One region of the Fictibacillus sp. NPDC058756 genome, then DNA from elsewhere that is predicted to be linked to it. Evidence: riboswitches for the same ligand, from Rfam matches in the RefSeq annotation. Region 1 holds a riboswitch; each other region holds the start of a gene.

Region 1 (6,010 bases):
ACCATGTAAGCTCCATTCTTCGTAAGCTGGAAGTTCCTGATCGTACATCAGCTGTAGTTAAAGCTATTAAAAACAAGTGGATTAATCATATATCTATTGGATAACCGCCACCCCAGATGCGTGGCTTTTTCTTTGCTTAAAGGCAGTAAAAGTAATCTTAATTTAAAGCTAATTTGTTTATCAAACATCACCTCTAAGTCCAATGAATTTGAAGATAAAAATCTCTTTTAATTTAAATGTCACTTAGTTCCGCAACCTAAAAACTATTTCTTCTGAAATGCTGGTATGTGCCTTGATAACATAAACACAAAAAAACCCTTTAACTTAATGAATTTAGTTAAAAGGGTTCATATTCAAATTATTATACAACTTCCAAAGCCTGCGGTTTTCCTAAATAAAAGCCTTGACCAACAGCAATACCAATTTGCTGGGCTACTAGTAAATCGTCATGCTTTTCAATCCCCTCGAGGACAAGTAGTGTGTCACTCCCATAATAGGTATAGAACAACTCAAGAAATCTTTGTTTCTTCTCATCCTTAGCCAAGTTTTGCGCAAAATAACGGTCAAGCTTAATACATTCAGGTTTGAATTCTATCACTCTTTTGATGGATGTAGAACCCTGCCCAAAATCATCAATAGCAAATTGAACCCCAAACTCCCTTAAAGTTTTTATGGATTTATTTAATAATGGGATATTCCACAAGTCATCAGCACAAGTTTCATTTATTTCAAGAAATAACCGTTTTGGAAGTTCAGGATAAAGGACACATAAGCTATCGAAAAAAAGCAAAAAGTTCGGATGTAAAATGGTTGTTATATAAATATTTAGAAATAAGTAACCATTAGACTGCTTCAAGAAATACGAAGCAATGGCCTTTTGTAACGAAATTGTATCTAATTTATAGAGAATGTTAGCCTGTATTGCTGATTTAAATACACTGTCTGGATTAATCTTTGCTTCATTTCTTAGAAGCGCCTCATATGCATAGATCTTATTACAGTCTTTTAGACAGTATAATGGTTGGTATTCATGATAGATTGTATTACCATTGAAAATTTCATAAACATTCATTGTTTTTACCTACATTTTTGAGAGATCAAAAGGGAACTGTATTCAGTTCCCTCTATTTGTAAATCTTATAGCCCGTTAAATGATACTGTAATAGTTGCATTTAGGTTTAAATCAGATGCTAAGTTACTGATTGTATCAGTGTAGCCAGTTTCAGCAAGATCTAATGTAATGTTAAAAGGTTTTGTTGCAGCCTGAGAAGTCGTTCCATCACCAGTTCCAGAAATAATATTTTGAGCTGTGCTTGAGAGTTTAGCCGTTTGATCTGATTGGACAGAAATACGAGTAGTATCTAAATTAATAGTATTATTACTTGCATCTGTACCAGTAAATGTAGAACTTTTAACTCCAACATTATAATTATCTTTATACCTAACATTAATTTGGGGTGTAGTTACAGCTGCATTGCCCAACTTGTAAACGGATGTTGCTGGAGCGCCCAGTGTACCATTAAAATCTACGTTGTCAAAGTTCAAGCTAATCCCGGCTTTTGGAAATACTTTTCCTTTTACCGTGATATTACTAGCAGCTTCGGTGTATAATGGTAGAGAAGCAGCTAATACAGTAGCGCCAACTACTGACAAACCTTTTTTCCATGCCTTCTTCATAAATAGTTTCCTCCTAAAAATTATTATATATATTTTAACCTCCGCCTAGCTGGATGGAGAGGGTTAACTAAGATGAAGCTTTTGTGGATAGAAGACCATTAGCTGCTTCAGCTAACCATTTCTTCTTTAATCTCTTTATGTATATACGTATAAATAAAATTACTAGCAAGACTGTAGTAAGTAAAATACAAACAAGCAACCATGGAATAATAAACAAAGTAGTATTAATTTTTTCGAATTTTTTTCCGTCCATGGAAAATGTAACTTCAGTTTTATAGATTCCTATATAATCATCAATATTCCATCTTACTAGAATATCTTTCTTATTATTTGGAAGAAGGTTTACTCTCGGAATTTTTTTTTGAATTACCTTTTTCGTAAATATGTTGGTAATCTTCATATTACCTTGAGATTCAAGATGGACATTTCCTTTATTTTCAACGGAGAAAATAAAGTGTCCCCCGTTTATTACATCCTTTTTAGTACCTAGTAAATCCCATTTCTGATCTAAATTAATGTTTCCATTCTTATCAGTAACTAGCACATAAATAACCGGTGCAATTTCTGTCTTTATTTTCATTTGAGAGTCTTGAGCCGCTACTGGGATAAATGATCCTTCTAGTAACGCCATGTGTTCTCCCATCTCTGCTTCCTCTGGAATTTTCACAGTTACCTTAACATCTACATAGCCCTTTGGTTGAAGCTTTACAGTATCGACGTTTAAATTTGTCCACTTATTAACAGAAAAACTATTCGGTCTGTCTTCCACGTAAATAAGACTATTTTTCTCATAAATAAAGTCTCTAACTCCAAAACCTGCTTGTGCTTCATCAGGCGTATCGTTAAAAAAGCGAAGTGTTTTTGTTATTACATCTCCAGGCTTGCCTTTAAAATTCATAATCATTTGAGATGAATAATATCCTTCGTAATTTGCTGCTTTTACAGGTACCTGTGTAAAAAATCCCAGTATCAGAAAAAAGACCATTGCCAGGCTATAATTTCTTTTCATGCGGATTCTCCTTGTATTCATGTTGAGCAATAAAAAAGACCACAAAAAAAACGAAATGTTTATCCGTTTTTTCAATGTGGCCGGTTGCGCTACATGCTCATCTAAATTAAAGCGCCCAATCGTAATTTAGAATCATTGCATTCCTCATTGAGTTATCAATAAATGTCAAATATTGTCGTCTTAGGGAAATATATCATACTTTGTAGAAAAATAGTACTATTTTTTAGAAATTTTTAAATTTATTAAATTATTTACAAAAATAATGTGTATTGCTTCTTAATTAAATGTCTTTAAATCATAAAGGAAAGAAAAAAATTTAATTTTTCAATCTTTTTTCTAATACCAGTACCAAAATTCAGGTATTTTACATTTGTAAAATAAAGAGACTGCTAATTACATTCTAGCAGTCTCTCTTTGTTATAAGCTTGTATATGATATGGTAATAGTTGTTGAAAAATCTGTAACATCTTTTATGCGAGCAATCTGCTCAATATCATTGTAGTTCGTACTTGTATCACTCATATCCAGAATAAGCTGAAAGTTCTTTGTAAATGTGCCTGGAACATCATTATCAATCAGTGTTGCAGTATTGGTAACTGATTGAAGTGAACGATTTGAGACTTTCACCTTTACCCTAGAAATATCCAAGTTTATATTATATTTTTCACTTGATAAATTCGTTCCTTGAATAAAAATATTGTAATTTTTATTCGAATCTATTTTTATTGCAGGTTGTAAAACCAGGTTACCATTGGTGTCAAAATAAGTTGGGTTAATAATAGTATCTCCTATCATACCTTCAAAAAAAATCACCGAAAAATTAGTGTTTACTCCCCATCTGCCTGGTGATACTTCAGGATCTCCCATAAATACAATGGTCCAATCTATGTATTCTTTGCTCTCTACTATTATTCCTTCCGTGGAATAAGTAGTGCCAAACCCTTCTCTATAGCCTTCTTTCAGATTGCCTTCATAGGATTTATTTCCATTACTATTAAAGTAAATACCATATCCATTAAGAAGACCGTTCTTAAATTCACCATCATACCATTTATTACCATCACCGTAATAAGCAATTCCATATCCGTCATATTTACCGTTAGACCAATTTCCGCTATATACAATGACTCCATTATCATATAACGTCCCTTGCCCATGGAATTTCCCATCTAAAAGATAGCCTTCGTAAAGAATTTGACCTTTGTCTAATATTTGTTTCCATCCTGTAAAGTTTTTTTGATTGGGTATCTTTACATTGCTCGGTGGTACCTCATAGATTGGTATAGCTGCATATCCTTGATTTTCAAATGTGGCTGTAAGTAAGATAAACGACATTAGAAAGGTAAATAGCTGTTTATTTTTAATAAATCTCATATAGCAACCCCGCATCATCCAATATATGTATAATATACCATAAATATAAACTACCTCGTTGCTAAGAGCTGCTCCATTAAAAATGCAAATCAAAGTCTATACTTACATTATAGTTTTTTCTGTGCATTGATGGAGATGGAAGTGGGAATTCATGTCGTTTATAAAGGCTTAAAGTACCAAGTAGTGTGGATTTACGAGAATGGAAATGTGGAGATTGCAAAAAATGACCGAAAAGTAAGACGACCTTGTTCTGAAAAACGCTTTCACAAAAATAGACTGAAAAAAACTTCCGAAGCTCATTTCTCGGAAGTTTTTTGTAAGTAATTGATTTCCGCTCCAGGATGCTTGCTTTCCGCGGGGCGTGCAATGAGCCCACTCGTCGCTTTGCGACATGGAATGGTCTCACCTGTCCCGCTGATCCCGCTCGAGTCTCGCACCTTGCGCTCCAATCAATTTTTTAATGAAGAAAATACACAACATTTTACAGCAATCTATTAAAAAAAGACTTTTATAGCTTTGATCTTAGATAAGAATCAATAAACGGCGTGATTTCGCCATCCATTACGGATTGCACGTTACCTACCTCAGTGTTCGTACGGTGGTCTTTAACTAGGCTGTACGGGTGGAAAACGTATGAGCGAATCTGACTTCCCCAGCCGATTTCCTTTTGTTCACCGCGGATCTCAGCCAATTGTGCCTGCTGTTCTTCCAAACGGCGCTGTACAAGTTTCGCCATTAACATCTTCATTGCACGTTCACGGTTCTTGATCTGAGAACGCTCTGTCTGACAGGAAACAATCGTGTTAGTTGGCGTATGTGTAATACGAACAGCTGAGTCAGTCGTGTTAACGTGCTGACCGCCTGCACCAGACGCACGGTACGTATCGACCTTCAAATCCTCTGTACGGATTTCGATTTCAGTATCATCTGTGATTTCAGGCATCACTTCACATGAAACGAATGACGTATGACGGCGGCCTGACGAATCAAACGGCGAGATACGCACTAAGCGGTGAACCCCTTTTTCTGCTTTCAAATAGCCGTATGCGTTATGACCTTTAATGCTCAACGTTACAGATTTCACACCAGCTTCATCACCAGGAAGATAGTCCAGCGTTTCAACTTTATAACCTTGGCGTTCTGCATAACGAGTGTACATACGAAGCAGCATGGACGCCCAGTCTTGAGATTCCGTACCGCCCGCACCTGGGTGAAGTTCTAAGATCGCATTGTTTTTATCGTATGGTTCGTTTAATAAAAGCTGAAGCTCGAAGTCGTTCAGTTTTGCGATCAGTTCTTTCGTATCTTTGACAAGCTCTTTTTGCATGTCAGCATCTGCTTCTTCTTTCACAAGCTCGTGTGCGATTTCCAAGTCCTCATAAGAAGCAGCAAGTTCTTCAAATTCATTGACCTGCTCTTTTAATCCGTTCGCTTCATTAATTACAACTTGTGCTGCATTCTGGTCATCCCAAAACGTCGGTGCACTCATCTGTTCATCTAGTTCAGCGATTCGTGCTTTTTTTGAATCGAGGTCAAAGAGACCCCCTAAAGTCGTTGATACGTTTTTCAATAACGTTGAGTTCCTGTTTTACTTCTACTAAATCCATAGTCTCTGCACCTCATTTTATGATTGTAGCTACTTTTTAACGTATGCTATTGATTTATAAAAAATTAACCCGTTTATATGGGCTGAAAACATGCGCAAAGAGAGCCCCGAAGAGACTCTCTTCACTCACAATACTGAATTATTCCTGCTCAGCACCGTGACATTGCTTGTATTTTTTACCGCTTCCGCAAGGACATGGATCGTTGCGCTTGATGTCCTGCTTTTTGCGTACTGGTTTCTTTTTAGATGCTTCTGCTTTATCGCTTGGAACAACAGCTTTACCTTCAGCCACTTGTTCACGCTGCATGTTTTGTTCGATCTGCGATTTTAAGATGTAAGTCGTA
Region 2 (6,010 bases), 260 kb from region 1:
CAATCTGGGGACAGACCCGGGTCTGTCCCCAGACAAATACATATCCTTTTATTTGTTCATCCTGGGTGGACCCGGATACATAACCGATATAATCGCAAAAAAGCCACGCCATTTTCGAAATGGCGTGGCTTTCGTTTACTTTTTAAGGTTGATTTGGTTCTTGAATGAACATGCCTTCCTTTGCAAAAGCGAAATGAATGGCATGCTTCAGGTTTCTAAAATAAGTGCTATCACCTAGTGAATATTGATGTTTCGTCACTTCCATACTTAACTCTGGTGAGATTCCTACAAGCAGCGTCTCCATTCCAAACAAGCGGGCAGATGAGACTAGTTTATTTAACATATCAATCATCTCTGAATCGATCGACTTAATACCGGTCAAATCTAAAATGACAAACTTAGCTCTATGCTGCGGCAGGGAAGTAAGAGTATGTTCTAACATATCTTTAGAACGCAATTCGTTATACTTCCCGATCAATGGGATAACAACAATATGATCGGTTACCGGAATAATCGGAGATGAAATTTCTCTTATTAAATCAGTAAGCTCTCTTGTGCGGTTTTCAACCATCGCTTCAAGCTTCATGATTTCATTTTGTTCTTCACGCTGAACCAGATCACGAATATTATCGCTAGGTGTAATATCTGTCTCAGTAATTTTTATTTTTAATAAATCAGGTGTGGAGTCATCCTCTTGGACTTCATACCACATATGCGTGTCAAACAATCCAGTGAAAACACCAGCCCAGTGGCCAGGTAAGAAGCGTCCCATACGCTTATTTCCTTGGGCTTTTTTAACCTTTGTTTCCCAGCTGTTGGAGATTGTAATCACTGCTTCTTTCTTTTCTATATTCACATCGATAAACGTTTTACCCCAGCCGGCTGTTACATAGATATTAGGCAGGGCTTCTATCGACTTTTTAATATCGCCAATCGAATTCTTATAAAAATCACTTACAACCAATCCTGTACGATAGCCTGCCGTTTCAAAAACGAGGTCAGCTGTACCTTCGCCAGTAATCTCTTCAATGGAATCCAGGAAAACTTTAAACGCTGAATCAATCCAAAACAGCATGACGTCTCCGCCTTCAAATTGGAAAACTCCCTTAGAAGTGTCCCATTCAAAAGAAGAACCATTTACATCTACACTTTTTTGAGTATTAAATAATTCATTCGGCGTTTTATTCATCAACAAATCCTCCATAGGCTCAAAAAATACAAACACCCTGTTCTTTTACCCTTAATGGTATTGTATGAAACATAAGTTTTTCGACATGGGGACAGACCCGGGTCTGTCCCCATAAAAAGACAAACCCCTTCTTTGTTCTTTCCGCGAAGACATCCTGAAAAAGACCAAATAAAAAACCACCAGATCTTATTATCTGGTGGCTCAATTATTTTTGTTTGTTTTTCCATTTATTAAATTCAAGGAACTCTTTAAATTGTTCTTTGCTTACCCCGGAACCCATGGCTTCTTTAACAAGATCTGCCCATTCCTGGTCCAGGTTTTGAGTATCAACTTCAGGTTTAATTAAGTGATCTACAGAAATATTCAATACATCCGCAATCTTCTCGAGAAGCTGAATTGATGGATTTTGTTGAATATTACGCTCCAAAGCACTTATGTACGACTTCGCAACCCCTGCTTTATCAGCCAATGCTGTAATGGAGAGGCCTTTTTCAGTTCGGTATTTTTTTACACGTTCACCAATCATCATTTGCAATCCCCATTTAGTAGTAATTTGCTTTTATTATATCTTTCTACATTTGGGAAGTAAATAAATTATGAGACCTGCTTACTATTTAATTTTTCTGCAATAGGTATTCATTCATTGCCAATTGAGGATTTTGTAAAAAGTTCATAATCTCTTCTTTAGTGAAACCGTGATCTCTAGCTTCTTTCATCAATTCAATCCACTCTCGATCCAACGTCAAAATATTTTCCACTAAAAAATCCCTCCAGATAAGCTTTTTTGTTCAGGTAACCCGGCGATCTTAGCTATAAGCCTTAGACCCGTGGCTTTGCGCCCATTTCTTTCGAGAATGTTTGCCCTTGTCTGAAGGATGATTAGGTAAAATTTCCTAACACAAATTGATTATATACAAGCAAATCAGAGAATGTTGTCAGAAAATGTATGTAATATAAATGTAATATTAGAAAAATATTACTACCCCTATAAATTAAAATTAAAGGATTGGCGAGGGGATTGTGGAAGTTAAAGATAGAATATTACCACCTCTATACGTACTTTAATGAAAGGGTGAAGGAGTATGACTGATAAATTGCCACTAAGCCTGTCGAATCAACTCACATTACCAATTATTAATGCGCCTATGTTTTTAGTATCAAGTCCTGATATGGTTATTGAAAGCTGCAGAAACGGAATTATCGGTACGTTTCCTCTATTAAATGCAAGAACATCAGAACTTCTAGAGAACTGGATGATTCGTATATCAGAAGAACTTAAACAAGTTCAAAAAGCAGATCCCTCAGCAAAAATCGCTCCATGGGGAGTTAATTTAATCGTACACCGGACAAATAAAAGATTTGAAGAAGATTTAGACCTGATAAAAAAATATGAACCGCCTGTTGTGATAACATCCTTAGGTAACCCAAGCGACGTAGCTAAAATCGTTCATAGTTATGGTGGCCTTGTTTTTTCAGATGTTATTTCACTCGATCACGCCCGTAAAGCTGCAAAAACCGGAATTGATGGTCTTATCCTTGTATGCAGCGGGGCAGGGGGACATGGTGGAACACTTAATCCATTTGCATTCTTAAAAGCTGTTAAAGAGTTTTGGGATGGAATTACGATCCTAGCCGGTGCTATATCAACGGGAGAAGAAATCTTGGCTGCCAAAATCCTTGGAGCAGATCTCGTCTACATGGGAACACGTTTTATCGCAACAGAAGAATCATCGGCAAGTGAAGAATACAGAAAGATGCTGATTGAATCTACATTAGAAGATCTAATATACACTGATGCTATTAGTGGAATCAAAGGAAATTATCTACTCCCATCCCTTAAAAGAGCAGGATATGATGTGGAAAATATGTTGAAAAAAGATACCGTCGACCTGTCGTTCTCCGAATCAAAAGCAAAAGCCTGGAAAGATATCTGGTCAGCTGGGCAAGGGGTAGGTAATATAAAAAGAGTATCAACCGTAAAAGAAGTGGTAGACGAGTTAAAAACGGAATATAAAAATGCTCTTCAGTCACAAGAATTCCTAGGAGTAAACTAAAACCGAAATACGGAAACAGATCATTTATTGAGTGTTATAGAACACTAAAAAAAGCCATTTCACTTAAACAGTAAATGGCTTTTTTCATTACTATATTAATCAATCATATTATTTTTATATTCCTCAGGATTTTCCTCAGACCATAATGTAACGTTGTAATGATTGTATCCGTATTTATAATACACGGCATCAAGACATAACATTTGCTTCGTTTCTTTAAAATAATAGAAGGTCTCCCCATAATCGGTTACATGATATGGTTCTCCCAATGTTTTTTCCCATTCCTCCACAAATGAGCTATGAAGTGTGAAGAAACTAATATAATTCACCTTTTGTTCGCGTTATATAAAATGTTAAACTCAGAATCATTCTTAATCGCTTAGGTTTCATATTATTAGAATTCAGTATAATTTTACCATATAGGGTAGGGGGGAGGGGACAGACTCGGGTCTGTCCCCATAAAAACACAAATCATTCATTTTTCCGTCTCAAATGGACAGATGATAAATAAATCTATATAAGTATAATAATTTAAACGTTCTAACAAATAGGGGTTTTTAGGCAATAACATTACAAAAGTGTGACCATTGAAACAAATGCGCAAAATAACTATAAGAATTTTCAAGTACACCCTTTTATATGTAAATACTTGTGCTATAATAACTTATTGTAAATCAAGTATCGGAGGAAACCATGGAAGAGACTATTAGTTTGAAAGAACTTTTTGCTATATTACGAAAACGACTATGGCTTATCATTTCTTTAACGGTTGTTGCAGCAGTGACTGCTGGAGTAATCAGCTTTTATTTCCTGACTCCCATCTACCAAGCTTCTACCCAGCTTCTGGTAAACCAATCAAAGAATGATAAACAAATTGATATAAATCAAGTACAGACAAACTTGGAATTAATTAATACGTACAATGTCATAATAAAAAGTCCTGCTATTTTAGAAAAAGTGATTGCACAGTTGAATTTAGATACTTCAGTTGGTCAATTAAATGAACAGATTACTGTTAGTTCAAAAGAAAATTCCCAAGTAGTAGAGGTTTTAGTAGAAGATAAAGACCCTGCACAAGCGGTTCTATTAGTGAACACAATCGGGGATGTCTTTAAAAAAGAAATCAAGCCGATTATGAATGTAGATAAAGATAATGTAAGCATTCTTTCAAAAGCGCAATTAGCCGAAGATCCTAGCCCGATTAAGCCAAAGCCTTTACTAAACATTGCGATTGCTCTTGTAGTAGGTTTGATGGCAGGGGTTGGATTAGCCTTCTTGCTGGAATATATGGATACGACTATTAAAACAGAGCAAGATATCGAAAACATTCTTGGGCTGCCTGTTCTAGGAACGATCAGTGAGTTCCACCCTGAAAAAAAGAGAAATAAAAAGGAAGCTGGGCTAGATAGAGGGGGTTCGGTTAATGTTTAAGAGGAAGAAGATGTTTAATAATCAAAGATTGTTAGTTGCCGACTTAAACAGCAAATCTCCTGTGTTTGAATCATATAGAACACTTAGAACAAATATCCAATTTGCCAGCGTTGATCAAGAGATAAAGAAAATTGTTATTACTTCCCCTAAGCCTGGTGAAGGAAAATCAACAACAGTTGCTAACCTTGCGATTGCTTTTGCTCAGCAAGGGAAGAAAGTTTTACTGATAGATGCAGACTTAAGAAAACCCACAGTCGCAAACACATTCAGTCTTCCAAACACTTCAGGTCTTACAAATGTATTATCACGCCAGTCAAATCTTGAACAAGTGGTTCAGCAGTCAGCGGTTGAAAACCTTTATATTTTGACTTCAGGCCCTCTGCCTCCCAACCCTTCAGAACTTTTAGGGTCCAATAGCATGAAAGAACTTGTTTCAAAAGCTGAAAATGAGTTCGACATTATTTTATTCGACAGCCCGCCTGTACTTGCAGTAACGGATGCACAAGTCCTAACGAATCTATCGGACGGTACTATTTTAGTAGTTAGAAGCGGATCAACAGATCAAGATGCTGCAAAAAAAGCAAAAGATTTACTTCAAGTAGGAAATAGCAGATTATTAGGGGTTGTTCTGAACAGCAAAAAACAAAAGCAGGATCAGTATTACTATTATTACTAAATAAAAAAGGAGAATTAGTCAAAGTTCGACAAATTCTCCCTGTTTTACCATTACCCAAACTATGGTAGGATACTTTTAGATGTAAAAATAATGCAATAGTCCTTCTTTAAAATCCACTACTTCTTCGAATGTCCTGCTTTCTGGAATAGCTTTTAAAGAAAGAGGGTGAATGAATGATAGACATACATTGTCATATACTGCCAGGCCTTGATGATGGACCAGCTAATATGGAAGAGTCCATTAAAATGGCAGTAAATGCAGTAGACAGCGGCATATCAACTATTTTAGCTACCCCACATTATAACAGCAGATTCATAAATGCTAAAAATGAGATCATAGCAAAAACTGAAGAACTTAATCGTACATTGATGGATATGAATATACCCCTATGTGTATTGTCAGGGCAGGAGATCAGACTTTTTGGAGAAATGCTGGAAACATATGAGAAGGATGAGTTGCTATCAGTTAATAACAACGGAAACTACATTTTTGTGGAATTCCCTGCAAACCATGTACCGCATTACGCAGAACGAGTGCTTTTTGACTTGCAGCTAAAAGGATTAACGCCGGTTATCGTTCACCCTGAACGCAACAGCTATTTTATGGAGCAACCAGACGCTCTTTTTAATTTTGTGAAAAACGGCACATTAACCCAAGTAA
Region 3 (6,010 bases), 480 kb from region 1:
TACGTTTACAGTTGGATCAATCATCGCTTTCTTAGTGTACGGGCCAATGCTGGATGTGAAAAACATGTTTATGATGTTTGCTTATTTTAAAACACGATTCGTATTTGTGCTGATGGGATTAATTACATTCATGGTGTTTGCCGCAACAATGTTGTTTCAGTATTTTTAGAATGGGAGAGAAGCTGATATGAAAAAGAATGACCAAGACTTTCATATTTACTTGAGAGGCATTATTTTGATTGGCTTCATGCTGCTTCAGGAAAGCTTACTTATTATGTAGCTCCCAAAATGCATATCTTCGTTTATTTTGCTGTTGCGATATTTGGAATCTTAGGAGTAATGCAGTTTTTCAGAAGGTCACAGCATCATCATGATGATGGATGCGGGTGCGGCGTGGACCATACGCCAAAGGGTGCGCCAATTAAACACTTCATAATCTATATGTTATTCGTGATTCCCTTGTTAACAGGATTTATGATGCCTGAGAAAGCGATGGACAGCTCTATTGCTGAGAAAAGGGGAATTCGTTACGGTACAGGACTATATGCGAAACCTGCTCAAAAGACTGAGGATGGGAAAGTCGTTGCATCTGAGGAAATCGATGTCGAAGCATATCTGGAGGATCCAGAAGGCTATTTAAAAGAAATGGAAGAGAACGTGAAGAAAGAGAACCCTATCGAAACGTATGATGTAACCGAGTACTATGAGAAATTTGGGAAAGAGTTATTAAAAGAAGATAAAATCACCGTGACATCAGAACATTATTTAGATGCAATGAGTGTCTTTAATATCTATCTTGATCAATTTAAAGGAAAAGAAATTGAAACGACTGGATTTGTCTATAGAGAAGAGGGCATGGAGGAAGACCAGGCCGTTATTGCCCGCTTTTCTATGAACTGCTGCAGTGCGGATGCGGTCGTATACGGAACAATTGTTGAAGGAGGTCCGGTATCAAAGCTAAAAACGGATACTTGGTACACGGTAACAGGCGTTATCGATGAAACAGAATTTAATCACATCCGGCTGCCTCTTGTAAAAATAAGCTCTTTAAAGAAGATTGAACCTCTTAAAGATCCTTATGTATATCCAAGTGCAGAAAGTTTTGCGACAGAATAAAATAAAAAAAGCGGGGAACGTTCCTCCGCTTTTTCTTTTTGGTCTTTTCAAAAAGATTGTTGCTAGACACTTCTTTGACAAGTTAATTGGAGCGAAAGGACGAGACTCCGGCAGGATAAGCGGGACAGGTGAGACCACTCAATGTCGCGAGGCGACGAGGGGGCTCACCGCACACCCTGCGGAAAGCGAGTCCTGCAGCGGAAATTAACCTCTTACAAAAGCAACAAAGTTTGCCACAACAGCCTTTTTAATATACGTACGTTCCAACGATAAACAACTGGAATAAAACAGTAATTCCGATAAAGTAAGAAACTTGGGCGAAAAGACCCCAATCCTTATTTTTAACCGCTTGCATGACATACAGTGCTACGATCGAAACGATAATCGGAACGACAAGTGAACTGCCATCAAAGGTTAAATATTCAGGTGCAAGTGTATAGAATCGATTATTAAACAATGATTGAATCACATAGAGCTGTGTAAGAACAAAGAGCGCAATCGATACCCATTTCACCCACGGTTTTTCTTCTTCAATCACATCAATTCGAACAATATACAGAACACCTAAAAATAAAATGGTCGGCACAATCCAAACAAATGCATTGGTCATCGCAATAAACGAAACAATTGAAGCGGCGAAAGCGTCAAATGTTGCATTGTACACATCTTGCTTACTTATGGATTGGCTATTCTTTATAATTGCAGGATCCTGGCTTGCTGCGTGAACTTGATAATCCTGAACAGACTCAGCTTTTAACCAGAAGACAGTTTGATCATCTGCTTTTACAGGGTAGATTGAGAAATCGTTAGTCGTACTTATACGAGTTGCTTCCCAAGTATCATTCTTTAACGAAGCTCTATAAATATTACCCGCATCTTTTTTAGTGGATATCGCACCTCTAGCAGAGAAAAGAATTGTTGGTGCATTGTCTTCTATGTTCAAATTCAGGTAAGTTGGATTTTCAATCTCGTAACCTTCAGATACGTCTTTAAAATTAACGCTTGCAAATGATAGATCTTTTAATTGGTTCATAGGTGCTGAACTGTAAAAGGTTTTAAATGATTTCGTACCTTGCTTTGATGAATAAAAAGTATAAAGAATATGAACGTCATCACCAGCTTCAGCAAATCTGAAGTTGTAAATTTTATCAGTTGGCGTTTTGCTGTACTTAAGGATTGAGATCGGTTCATATTGTCCGCTTTTTTCAGTTAAATAGAATGCTTCCATTTCAACTTTTTCACCGACAACGGCAATAAAAGAAGCAGATTCTGGATTTGCTGTTAACTCAGCAACTTTTTCTTTAGCTGAAAAAATTAATTTGCTTTTACCGCTCTCAGGTTCATACGCATAAACTTCATTCCCTTTCGTATAGGCAAATCGGTCCTTTGTATCGGTTAAGAATTCAACGCCTTTATCTAATACACTTTGCTTTCCGCCTTCTTGAATGATTAGATCGCCCTGCGATACGAAAGCGATCTGCTTGCCATTCGTCCAAAAGTTGCCTCTCTCATCAATCGGCAGCTTTTCAGTTTTCTCTGAAACAACATTCAGCTCCTCATCCAAAATGGTAGCATTAATACCATCTTTAAGATGTGTGTAGATATGATATTGATTGTCTTCCTTAAATGTAATCGGTTCTGAGCTTATGGATTCAGCCGATATACTGACAGATCGGCTCCAGTCCTTATTTGGAAGTTTAGTCTCCTGGCGGATGTTGTTCCAAACCACCAATCCTACCAAAAGCAGAACAATTGCAAGAGGAAGAAGATAAGCTTTGCGATTCGAATGATTCTTTTTCTTTTTTACTTTCGAATCTACGTTCATGGTAATGCCCCCTTTTTTCTATAAAAGAACAAGATTATTAGTATTCGATATATAGACGGATATTCCTGTAAAAATTATTCATTTTTTAACGGAGAATAGATATTACGTATTGATTGATGCAGGTTAAATAGTCCTAATTGTGTTTAGTAAACTGGAAAAGAGACATTCCGGGTATATTGACCCATTAATATTTTCTGAATATTAAGTAATTACTAGTTTTTGCTTTTATTATGAAACTATTAACTGAATTTGAATGGAAGATTTTGCGGTTACTTGGACCTATACTGAAAAAATCTTAATATGTTTAAATAACTAAAACTTGCAATATAAAAATAAGCAACAGGTCTGATTTCCTATAACAGGTAATAAAGATAGAATTTGGTTATAAGTCAGATTCATCGACACATCTTGATAAAATCCAACAAAGCACGCTGAATCTCGATAAAGGCAAAGCTGGTGAAAACCAGTGACGCAAAACTACAGGGGCTAAGGTGTACGAACTATTCGATCGTACATTATGCCAGCCAGTTACCGAAAGAGCCCGGGGTGTTTTTCATTTGCCTATAAACCCCATTTTTCGGTAAAAAAGTAAAAATATACATAAATGGAGGTGAGAGAAACTTGCTGCTTAACCTGGAAACGGGTGAATTGCTGGCAAGAGAAGTGAAGCCGGCATACCGTTTTTCCAAACGATTAAAAGGGCTCATGTTTACGAAAGAGCTTTCAACTGAGAGTGCAATGCATATTAAACCTTGCCATTCTATCCATACTTTTTTTATGAATTATGCAATCGATGTACTTTATTTAGACAGTGAAAAGCGAATTGTGGCAATGGATGAAGACCTACCCCCAAAACGGTTCGGAAAATTGTACAAACATGCTGAATCTGTCATTGAACTTCCGTCTGGAACGATCGCCAAAAGCCAGACCAAAGTGGGACACAAACTATTTATTGAAACCAAAAACAAATTCTTAGGAGGAACTAATCATGAAAAACAAATTAATGGGTCTTATTAAAGAAGAACAAGGACAAGGAATGACGGAATATGGTTTAGTATTAGGCTTGATAGCAGTTGCGGCTGTTGGAGCGCTAGCAATGTTACGTACAGAAATCGTGGAAATGTTTACTACTGCAAAAGATATGGTTGTAAACCGTGAATCTGGTGGTACAACAACCCCTTAATACAAAGGCACCACAGGGCCTTACGTTACTCAACGTAAGGTCTTTTTTAAACAAACAGTCTAACTTGGCGGTCAGATGACACGTGTCCTGGCTGCCAAGTTTTAGGTTTATTGAAGACTTTCTAATTAGAAGGTGATAACAATGTGGTTCGATGCCATTTTAATTTTCGTATTAATCATCTGTGTCGTAACAGATTTAAAAAGCCGCAAAATCTATAACAACGTCATTTTCCCTGCGCTTATGATCGGCGTTTTTTCTCATATAATCGCATCTGGATGGACCGGGTTGTTTTTTTCGTTAAAAGGGTTCTTTCTAGGTCTTGGATTGCTGCTCATTCCTTATCTTTTAGGAGGTATGGGTGCAGGGGATGTGAAGCTGCTTGCTTTAATCGGTGCCTTAAAGGGTTCTTTGTTTGTTTTTTATACAGCGATCTACATGGGTTTGATTGGCGGCGTTATTGCTCTCGGGATCTTGTTATTTAGAAGGGGATTTATAAAAAGAATAAAAGGCATCCTCTATTCAATGGGTTGCTGGAAATTCGGCATTAGAATTCCTGTTTTTATAGAAAAAGATGCTTTGACCCAAACCTACCCGTACGGCCTTGCCATTGCCGGCGGAGCAGCTGTATGTCTCGCAATGAAGGGAGTCCTTTTATGATGAAAAACGAAAAGGGGCAATCTCTTGTTGAAATGGCACTTGTTCTCCCGCTGCTGCTGTTGCTCATTGTAGGTATTTTTGATTTTGGGAAGCTGTTCTACACATATATGCAGATGCATCTTGCCACACAAGAAACAGTCAGGCTTGGAGGCCTTGGTAAAGAGGATGAAGAGATCCGTGCATTTGCACGAGATTATGTGCAGATAAAAGATCCCTCTCTTCTTCAGATTGGAATCACGCCGGACTCTTCAACAAGAGAATCAGGCCAGTATGTGACCGTTACTTTGTCGTACCCGCACAAATTTATTACACCTGGTATGGGAAAATTGTTTGGAGAAACGATACCTGTTGAAACGGAATCTACTATTCGGGTGGAGTGAGGTGAATAAAGATGAGGCGTCTTATAAAAAAGGAAGAAGGCAATACAATCATACTTGTTGCCTTTAGTCTTGTAGCGCTCATAGCAATGACAGGACTCATTATTGATGGCGGAAAGCTGTTTTTAACGAAAACCCATCTGCAAAAAACAGCTAATGCTGCGGTTCTTTCTGGTGCTCAGGAGCTAACAAATGAGGAGGAATCGGTTCGCACGATTGTTCATGAAACCCTTGATAAACATAGTGAGAATCATAGTTTGGAAGATATGAAGATTCAAATGGAAGACAAAGTGAGCGTAGATCTATCAAGAGAAGTTCCATTGACTTTTTCACAGCTTTTTGGTTTTGATACGGCACCAGTAAACGTACATGCTGCAGCAGAGCTTGGAACGATGGGGAAAGCCGCGGGCGTCGCGCCGCTTGGGATCGATGAAAGTTTAGGTTTGGAATTCAACAAAGAATATTCGCTGAAAGTGGATCAGACTGGTGTTGAAGCCGGAAACTTCGGAGTTCTTGCGCTTGGCGGAACCGGTGCTGCAACTTATGAAGATAATCTATTAAAAGGATACCAAAACGAACTTGAAGTGGGAGATGTTTTAGAAACACAAACAGGTAATATTGCCGGTAAAACACGGGCAGTCATTCAAGAACGAATCAATAGCTGTCCATATCCAGAAGGGGAAACACACCATCGGGATTGTTCCAGAATTATATTGATTCCTGTATATGAAAGGCTTGAAACAAATGGCAACCAGTTAAAAGAGGTGAAAATCACAGGATTCGCTTACTTTTACATAACGAAACCGATGGATTCAAAAGATACTTCAATTACTGGCATGTTTATTAAACGCG

The links. A riboswitch is a leader RNA that binds a small molecule or an ion and turns the genes downstream of it on or off. The one in region 1 is predicted to bind cyclic di-GMP.
Region 2: it holds a riboswitch for cyclic di-GMP, as region 1 does, so the genes downstream of both, ACFW35_RS01795 (anti-repressor SinI family protein) here and ACFW35_RS02970 (hypothetical protein) in region 1, are expected to answer to the same signal.
Region 3: it holds a riboswitch for cyclic di-GMP, as region 1 does, so the genes downstream of both, ACFW35_RS00700 (DUF192 domain-containing protein) here and ACFW35_RS02970 (hypothetical protein) in region 1, are expected to answer to the same signal.

Annotation. Positions count from the first base shown of each region.
Region 1 covers NZ_JBHYPU010000001.1:614,263-620,272, reverse strand. Annotated here, with positions in the region: gene ACFW35_RS02985 (response regulator transcription factor) at 1-104, shown strand, start outside; gene ACFW35_RS02980 (EAL domain-containing protein) at 362-1,072, opposite strand; gene ACFW35_RS02975 (hypothetical protein) at 1,138-1,677, opposite strand; gene ACFW35_RS02970 (hypothetical protein) at 1,745-2,686, opposite strand; cyclic di-GMP riboswitch class II at 2,756-2,839, opposite strand; gene ACFW35_RS02965 (hypothetical protein) at 3,104-4,060, opposite strand; one part of gene prfB (peptide chain release factor 2) at 4,569-5,603, opposite strand; one part of gene prfB (peptide chain release factor 2) at 5,605-5,667, opposite strand; gene secA (preprotein translocase subunit SecA) at 5,806-6,010, opposite strand, start outside.
Region 2 covers NZ_JBHYPU010000001.1:351,403-357,412, forward strand. Annotated here, with positions in the region: gene ACFW35_RS01785 (STAS domain-containing protein) at 143-1,189, opposite strand; gene ACFW35_RS01790 (helix-turn-helix domain-containing protein) at 1,395-1,715, opposite strand; gene ACFW35_RS01795 (anti-repressor SinI family protein) at 1,804-1,947, opposite strand; cyclic di-GMP riboswitch class I at 1,978-2,062, opposite strand; gene ACFW35_RS01800 (NAD(P)H-dependent flavin oxidoreductase) at 2,272-3,243, shown strand; gene ACFW35_RS01805 (hypothetical protein) at 3,339-3,512, opposite strand; gene ACFW35_RS01810 (YveK family protein) at 3,937-4,674, shown strand; gene ACFW35_RS01815 (CpsD/CapB family tyrosine-protein kinase) at 4,667-5,350, shown strand; gene ACFW35_RS01820 (tyrosine-protein phosphatase) at 5,524-6,010, shown strand, end outside.
Region 3 covers NZ_JBHYPU010000001.1:139,145-145,154, forward strand. Annotated here, with positions in the region: partial or broken gene ACFW35_RS00685 (permease) at 1-169, shown strand, start outside; gene ACFW35_RS00690 (TIGR03943 family putative permease subunit) at 289-1,116, shown strand; gene ACFW35_RS00695 (hypothetical protein) at 1,364-2,941, opposite strand; cyclic di-GMP riboswitch class I at 3,378-3,477, shown strand; gene ACFW35_RS00700 (DUF192 domain-containing protein) at 3,563-3,958, shown strand; gene ACFW35_RS00705 (Flp family type IVb pilin) at 3,930-4,124, shown strand; gene ACFW35_RS00710 (A24 family peptidase) at 4,266-4,781, shown strand; gene ACFW35_RS00715 (TadE/TadG family type IV pilus assembly protein) at 4,781-5,161, shown strand; gene ACFW35_RS00720 (TadE/TadG family type IV pilus assembly protein) at 5,173-6,010, shown strand, end outside.